One region of the Streptomyces sp. NPDC002994 genome, then DNA from elsewhere that is predicted to be linked to it. Evidence: riboswitches for the same ligand, from Rfam matches in the RefSeq annotation. Region 1 holds a riboswitch; the other holds the start of a gene.
What was found. Region 1 has a riboswitch for S-adenosylmethionine ahead of ABZX79_RS32745 (aminotransferase class V-fold PLP-dependent enzyme). Riboswitches for the same ligand answer to the same signal wherever they lie in the genome.
Positions count from the first base shown of each region.

Region 1 (3,618 bases):
CGGCTGCTCCCGCGCTTCGACGTGCTCCTGGACCACGTCGGCCTGGACGCCCGCCTGGCCCGGGCCGACCTGGTCGTCACGGCCGAGGGCGCCCTGGACCACCAGAGCTCGCGCGGCAAGATCCCGGCCGAAGTGGCCCGCCGCGCCAAGCTGTCCGGCCGCCCCGTGCTCGCGCTGGCGGGCACGATCGGAGAGGGCGCGCACGAAGTACGGGCGGCGGGCGTGGACGCGTACAGCTCGATCCTGCCCGCGCCGATGTCACTGACCGAAGCGCTCGGCCGTGGGGCTGAGTTCCTTACCGACGCGACCGAGCGGGCCCTGCGGATGATCCTCCTCGGAGCGAGGACGACTCAGACCGCCGGGACGCAACGACCTTCCTCGGTACGGTAATTCCACTTCGCACCGTCCTTCACGAGCTCCTTCACCGCGCCCACGAACCGCTCGACGTGCTCGTCGGGCGTACCGGCGCCGAAGCTCACGCGGATCGCGTTCAGCGAACGCTCGCCCGGCTCGGCCTCCGGCGCACCGCACTCGCCCGGGTCCTGCGGGTCGCTGCCGAGCAGGGTGCGGACCAGCGGGTGAGCGCAGAAGAGGCCGTCCCGTACGCCGATTCCGTACTCGGCGGAGAGCGCGGCGGCGAAGTGCGAGCTGTTCCAGCCCTCGACGACGAAGGAGATGACGCCGACGCGCGGGGCGTCGTCCCCGAAGAGGGACAGCACCCTCACCGCGTCAACCTCGGCCAGGCCGTCCAGCACCTTCGTCACCAGCTGCTGCTCGCGCTCGACCAGCGAGTCGAAGCCCGCCTCCGTCAGGGCCTTGCAGGCGGAGGCGATCGAGTACACGCCGATGACGTTGGGTGAACCGGCCTCGTGGCGGGCGGCCGTGGTGTGCCACTCGACGTCCACGCCGCCGTCGGCGCGGCGGGCGACCTTGCGCGAGGCGCCGCCGCCCGCGAGGTACGGCTCGGCGCTCTGCAGCCAGTCGGCGCGGCCCGCGAGTACGCCGGAGCCGAACGGCGCGTACAGCTTGTGCCCGGAGAAGGCGACCCAGTCGACGTCCAACTCCGCGATGTCCAGGGGGTGGTGGGGCGCGAGCTGCGCGGCGTCGAGCACGATCCGCGCGCCGTGGGCGTGGGCGGCGGCGGCGAGCTCCTTCACCGGCCACAGCTCACCGGTGACGTTCGAAGCGCCCGTGACGCAGACAAGAGCAGGACCGTACGGGTCACGGTCGGCCAGGGCGCGCTCCAGGGTCTCGACGGCCTGGGCCGGAGTGCGGGGCGCGTTCAGGAAGTTGACCTCGGCGCCCCGCCAGGGCAGCAGCGAGGCGTGGTGCTCGGTCTCGAAGACGAACACCTGGCAGTCGGCGGGCAGGGCCGCGGCCAGCAGGTTGAGCGAGTCGGTGGTGGATCGGGTGAAGACGACCTGGTCGCTCTCGCGGCAGCCGAGGAACTCGGCGACGGTGGCGCGGCTGTTCTCGAAGAGGTCCGTCGACAGCTGCGAGAGGTACCCGGCGCCGCGGTGCACGCTGCCGTAGTACGGGGCGTACGCCGCGACGTCGTCCCACACGCGCTGGAGGGCCGGGGCGCTGGCCGCGTAGTCGAGAGCGGCGTACGTGACCTCCCCACCCGTCACGAGCGGCACGAGGACATCTCGCCCGAGAACGGGCAACGGCGCACAAAGCGTCTGGTCGGCGGCAACGGTGGAGACAGACATGGCGAACTCCCGAAAAAGGCAGGCGAATTCCCCGCGCCGGCGGATACGCGGCAGCGCTGGAGGAGAAAAGAAAAAGGGGTGTGCGAAGAAGGGGCGAAAGGCCCTATCGCATTCGCTTGCTCACAAGAGGCTCCCTGAGAACCAGGACCCCAAGTCTTCGAGGGGTCCGCGCTTGCCGTAGACCTTTCTGTCTACGACCTGGTCTTCACCCGGGGCACCCCGCCACGGACGGAGGGTTGCCGGACAGCAAGCCGGGGCCAAAACGCTGTCACTCATGACCTGCCAAGCATCTTGCCACACGATCAAGAAGACGCAAGGCGTAGTCCACTGTTTGAGACCAAAGGGGCTGGACTACGCCTTGCGTCACACACCATTCGCGCTCAGCTGTTGCTGGCAGCCACCCAGCGCTCCAGCGCCGCCCGCGCCGCCCCCGAGTCGATCGCCTCGGCGGCCTTGGCGATCCCCGCGGCGAGCTGGTCGTTCAGGGACGCGTCCGTCGGGTCCAGCGCGACCAGCGCCGCCGCCGTGTTCAGCAGCACCGCATCGCGCACCGGACCGGTCTCGCCGCCCAGCAGCCGCCTCGCGACATCCGCGTTGTACGACGCGTCCGCGCCGCGCAGCGCCTCGACGGGCACGATCTCCAGGCCCACGTCGCGCGGGTCGAAGGCCTGCTCCGTGACCGCCCCGTTCCGTACGATCCACACCCGCGAAGTCGCGGTCGTGGTCAGCTCGTCGAGACCGTCGTCGCCCCGGAAGACGAGCGCGGAATTCCCCCGTTCGGCGAGCACACCCGCCACGATGGGGGCCATCCGGGCATCCGCGACACCGACCGCCTGCGCCTTCACCCGCGCCGGGTTGGTCAGCGGGCCGAGGATGTTGAACGTCGTCTGCGCGCCCAGCTCCTTGCGCGCCTTCGCGGCGTACCGCAGGGCGGGGTGGAACTTCACCGCGAAGCAGAAGGTGATGCCCGCTTCCTCCGCGACCTGGGCGACGCGCTGCGGCGTCAGCTCCAGATTGACGCCGAGCTTCTCCAGGACGTCCGAGGCCCCGCTCGCGGACGAGGCGGCCCGGTTGCCGTGCTTGACGACCTTGGCGCCGGTGCCGGCCACGACGATCGCGGACATCGTGGAGATGTTGACCGTCTTGGCGAGGTCGCCGCCCGTACCCACGATGTCGACCGTACGGCCCGGCACCTCGATGGTGTTGGCGTGCGCGTACATCGCCCGTACGAGACCGGTGACCTCGTCGACCGTCTCACCCTTGGCGCGCAGCGCGACCGCGAAACCCGCGATCTGGGCGTCCGTCGCCTCGCCGCTCATGATGCGGTCCATGGCCCAGGCGGTGTCGTCCGCGGAGAGATTCTCGCCGCGCAGCAGGGCGTTCAGCACACCCGGCCAGGAGCCGGCCGCCACGCTGTCGCCGCCAACCGGGGTCACAACGTTCATGGTCCGCTCCAGGGTCCACAGCCAGTAAGGATGCCTCCTACCCTATCCAGCCGGGCGGACAGCGAAGAGCCCCGTCCGACGATTGGACGGGGCTCCTGCTGTGGCGACCTGTGTGTCAGGTCAGAGATCAGTGGTGGCCGTGGCCGCTGGTGATCTCCTGGTACTCGTCGGCGGTCGGCTTGGGGATCTGGTTCCCCTCGCCGAAGTAGCCCTTGCTGAGCTTGGCCCGCAGCTTCTGGCCACGCGTCACCTTGCGCTTGACACCGTTCTCGTCGACCTCCGGGCCGATCTCGACCGGCGCGTACTGCTCGTGCGCCGTGAGGCCGTGCAGCTGCGCCTGGCTGATCGGCTCGTGGATCTCCACGAACTCACCGTGCGGCAGACGCTTGATGATGCCGGACTCGCGTCCGTGCAGCACCTTGTCCTTGTCGCGCCGCTGAAGGCCGAGGCAGATCCGCCTG
Region 1 is NZ_JBEXNQ010000034.1:10,721-14,338, reverse strand. Features, by position in the region: partial or broken gene ABZX79_RS32750 (glycerate kinase) at 1-390, shown strand, start outside; gene ABZX79_RS32745 (aminotransferase class V-fold PLP-dependent enzyme) at 351-1,712, opposite strand; SAM riboswitch class IV at 1,876-1,992, opposite strand; gene trpD (anthranilate phosphoribosyltransferase) at 2,093-3,157, opposite strand; gene ABZX79_RS32735 (cytochrome bc complex cytochrome b subunit) at 3,285-3,618, opposite strand, start outside.

Region 2 (3,618 bases), on a different contig from region 1:
GCCCAGCGCCGGGTCAGGAACGCCACCCTGTCCGCCCCCAGCAGACCGCTCACCAGCTGGCGCGCGATGTCGTCCGGCAGCAGCCGGAAGTAGTCCACGGGGGCCCACGGAGTGTGTGTGAAGTGGCCGATCCGCAGGTCCGGGCGCAGCTCGCGCAGCATGCCCGGCACCAGGCACAGGTGGTAGTCCTGCACCAGCACAGCCGCACCGGGCGCCGCCTCGGCCGCGAGCGCGTCGGCGAAGGCGCGGTTGTACGTCTCGTACGCCCCCCACTGGCGCCGGAACTCGGCGTCGAAAGCGGGCTCCAGCGGCGTCTGGTACAGCATGTGGTGCACGAACCACAGCACGGAGTTCGCGATGCCGTTGTACGCGTCCGCGTGCACACCGGCGTCGATGTCGAGCATCCGTACGCCCGCCGTGCTCGTCCCGCGCCGTACCGCCTCCCGGTCGCCGTCCCCCAGCGCCGAGCACACCCACAGGGAATCGGCGTCCCGGCCGATCGCCGACAGGCCCGAGACCAGACCGCCGCCGCCGCGCTTGGCGGCGAGCGAGCCGTCCTCACGGAGGGTGTACGAAACCGGGCCGCGGTTGGAAGCGACAAGAACCTGTGCAGCGTGCTCGGAGACCATGTGCCGAAACCTAGCCCGTCCTGGAAGCCCTCAAACGTGCGTACGGCTCAACTCCGGGTTAAGCCGCCCGCCGCGCCGCGTACTCGTCGATCTCGCGCATCGGCGGCCGCTCCTCCGTGTCGACCGTATGCGTGCGCGGGACGAACCCGGATCCGTCCTCCGACCGCTCGAACTGCGTCAGCACCGGCCGTACCAGCGGGCCGCGCGAAAGCCGCAGGTGAGCGGTCCGGTAGATGCTCGCGGCCATCCGGCCGAGCGCCTGCCCGTCCTGGTGGCGGTGTCTGCGTACGCCGACATCGACCTGGGCCAGCGCGTCGAGGCCCACCGTGTGGAGCGAGTCGACGAGCAGGCCCAGTTCCACTCCGTAACCGACGGGGAAGGGCAGCTGTTCGAGCAGCGAGCGGCGTACGGCGTACTCACCGCCCAGCGGCTGGACGAAGCCGGCCAGCTGCGGCCAGTGCAGATTGAGCAGCGGGCGCGCCACCAGCTCGGTGACCCGGCCGCCCTGACCTAGGGTCTTGCCGGAGGCGAGCAAGTCGGATTCAGTGCCGGAGGCGAGCAAGCCGGACTCAGTGCCGAGGGGGCGGTCGTACATCGCCTTCACGAAGTGCACGTCGGGCTCGGTCAGCAGCGGTCCGACGATGCCCGAGACGAACGAGGCAGAGAACTCCTTCAGGTCCGCGTCTATGAAGCACACGATGTCGCCACTCGTCACCAAGAGTGACCGCCACAGCACCTCCCCCTTGCCTGGGACGGCCGGTATCCGGGGCAGTATCGCGTCGCGGTGGACGACCCGCGCCCCAGCCGCCGTCGCCACCTGGGCGGTGCGGTCCTTCGAGCCGGAGTCGATGACGACCAGCTCGTCGACGAGGGGCACGGCTCCCATCAGCTCGCGGCGTATCGCCGCGACGATGTCGCCGACCGTCTCCTCCTCGTCGAGGGCGGGCAGCACGACGCTTACGGTGAGGGCGCGCCCGGCCTTGGCCGCGATCAGCCGGTCCAGCGGCCGGTCGGCCGCGGACCAGGACCGCCGGTCCAGCCAGCGCTCCACCTCTTCCAGCACGTGCCTCTCCCTCGTCAGGTGAGCCGTCGTCCGGCTCGTCGTTGATCCATCTCGCGTTGCGGACGACAGTCTCATCCGTCCGGGGGTTCGGTTACAGTCTTGAACAACGCGGAGGTCCCTCGCATCTCGGGGGTGCCGCGGAACAAACGCGCCGGGTCCAGACCCGGCGCCATAGCGCTCATCCAGAGGGACAGAGGGAACGGCCCGTTGAAGTCCCGGCAACCATTCCGCCGACCGCGAGGTAACGGTGGGGACGGTGCCAATTCCGTCTCACGGCGAAATGCGCCGTGGGGAAGATGAGGAGAAAGGGCCTCGCCACCATGGCTGTGCAGTCTGTTGAAGCTGATGCAAGCACCACGAATCTCCCCGTAGACCTGGGACCCGCCACCGCGCTTTCCTGCCGCGAGTGCGGAGAACGATTCGAACTCGGCCCGATCTTCGCCTGTTCTTCCTGTTTCGGTCCCCTTGAGGTCGCCTACGACCTCCCGCTCGGGGACGCCGAAGCGCTGCGCAAGGAGATCGAAGCCGGACCGGACAATATCTGGCGGTACGCGCCGCTGCTGCCCGTGCCCGCCGATGTGGCGTCCAAGCCGAGCCTGAACCCGGGCTTCACCAAGCTGGTCAAGGCCGACAACCTGGCCCGCGAGCTGGGTGTCACCGGCGGTCTGTACGTCAAGGACGACTCCGGCAACCCGACGCACTCCTTCAAGGACCGCGTCGTGGCCATCGCCGTCGAAGCGGCCCGCGCGTTCGGTTTCACCACGCTCTCCTGCTCCTCCACCGGCAACCTGGCCGGCGCGGTCGGCGCCGCCGCCGCGCGGGCCGGCTTCCGCTCCTGCGTGTTCATCCCGCACGACCTGGAGCAGGGCAAGGTCGTCATGGCTGCGGTGTACGGCGGCGAGCTCGTCGGCATCGAGGGCAACTACGACGACGTGAACCGCTTCTGCTCCGAGCTCATCGGCGACCCGCTGGGCGAGGGCTGGGGCTTCGTCAACGTCAACCTGCGCCCCTACTACGGCGAGGGGTCCAAGACCCTGGCGTACGAGATCTGCGAGCAGCTCGGCTGGGAGATCCCGGACCAGCTCGTCATCCCGATCGCCTCGGGCTCGCAGCTCACGAAGATCGACAAGGGGCTCAAGGAGCTCATCGCGCTCGGTCTGGTCGAGGACAAGCCGTACAAGATCTTCGGTGCTCAGGCCGAGGGCTGCTCGCCGGTGTCGACCGCCTTCAAGGCCGGGCACGACGTCGTACGGCCGCAGAAGCCGAACACGATCGCCAAGTCGCTCGCGATCGGCAACCCGGCCGACGGCCCGTACGTCCTGGACATCGCCCGCCGCACGGGCGGCGCGGTCGAGGACGTCAACGACGAGCAGGTGGTGGAATCCATCAAGCTGCTGGCCGAGACGGAGGGCATCTTCGCGGAGACCGCGGGCGGCGTGACCGTCGGCGTAACGAAGAAGCTCATCGAGGCCGGTCTCCTTGACCCGTCCCTGACGACCGTCGTGCTCAACACGGGCGACGGCCTGAAGACCCTTGAGGCGGTGGCCCCGACCACGGGTCAGTCCGCCGTCATCCGCCCCAACCTGGACTCTTTCCGAGAGGCTGGCCTCGCATGAGCGTCAAAGTCCGTATCCCGACCATTCTCCGTACGTACACGGACAGCAAGGCCGAGGTCCCGGCCGAGGGCGCGACCCTCGCCGAGGTCATCGCCGACCTGGAGAAGAACCACCCGGGCATCGCGGCCCGCGTCCTGGACGATCAGGGCAAGCTGCGCCGCTTCGTGAACGTGTACGTGAACGACAACGACGTGCGCTTCGAGGGCGGCCTGAAGACGGCCACTCCGGACGGCGCGGGTGTCTCCATCATTCCCGCCGTCGCCGGCGGCTGATCCCACTCGCTGTTACGCCGATTGCCCTCTCCGCCACA
Region 2 is NZ_JBEXNQ010000006.1:138,850-142,467, forward strand. Features, by position in the region: gene ABZX79_RS09710 (trehalose-6-phosphate synthase) at 1-629, opposite strand, end outside; gene ABZX79_RS09715 (glucosyl-3-phosphoglycerate synthase) at 688-1,692, opposite strand; SAM riboswitch class I at 1,868-1,995, shown strand; gene thrC (threonine synthase) at 1,989-3,308, shown strand; gene ABZX79_RS09725 (MoaD/ThiS family protein) at 3,305-3,580, shown strand.
Region 2: linked by a shared signal. The riboswitch ahead of thrC (threonine synthase) and the one ahead of ABZX79_RS32745 (aminotransferase class V-fold PLP-dependent enzyme) in region 1 are both predicted to bind S-adenosylmethionine.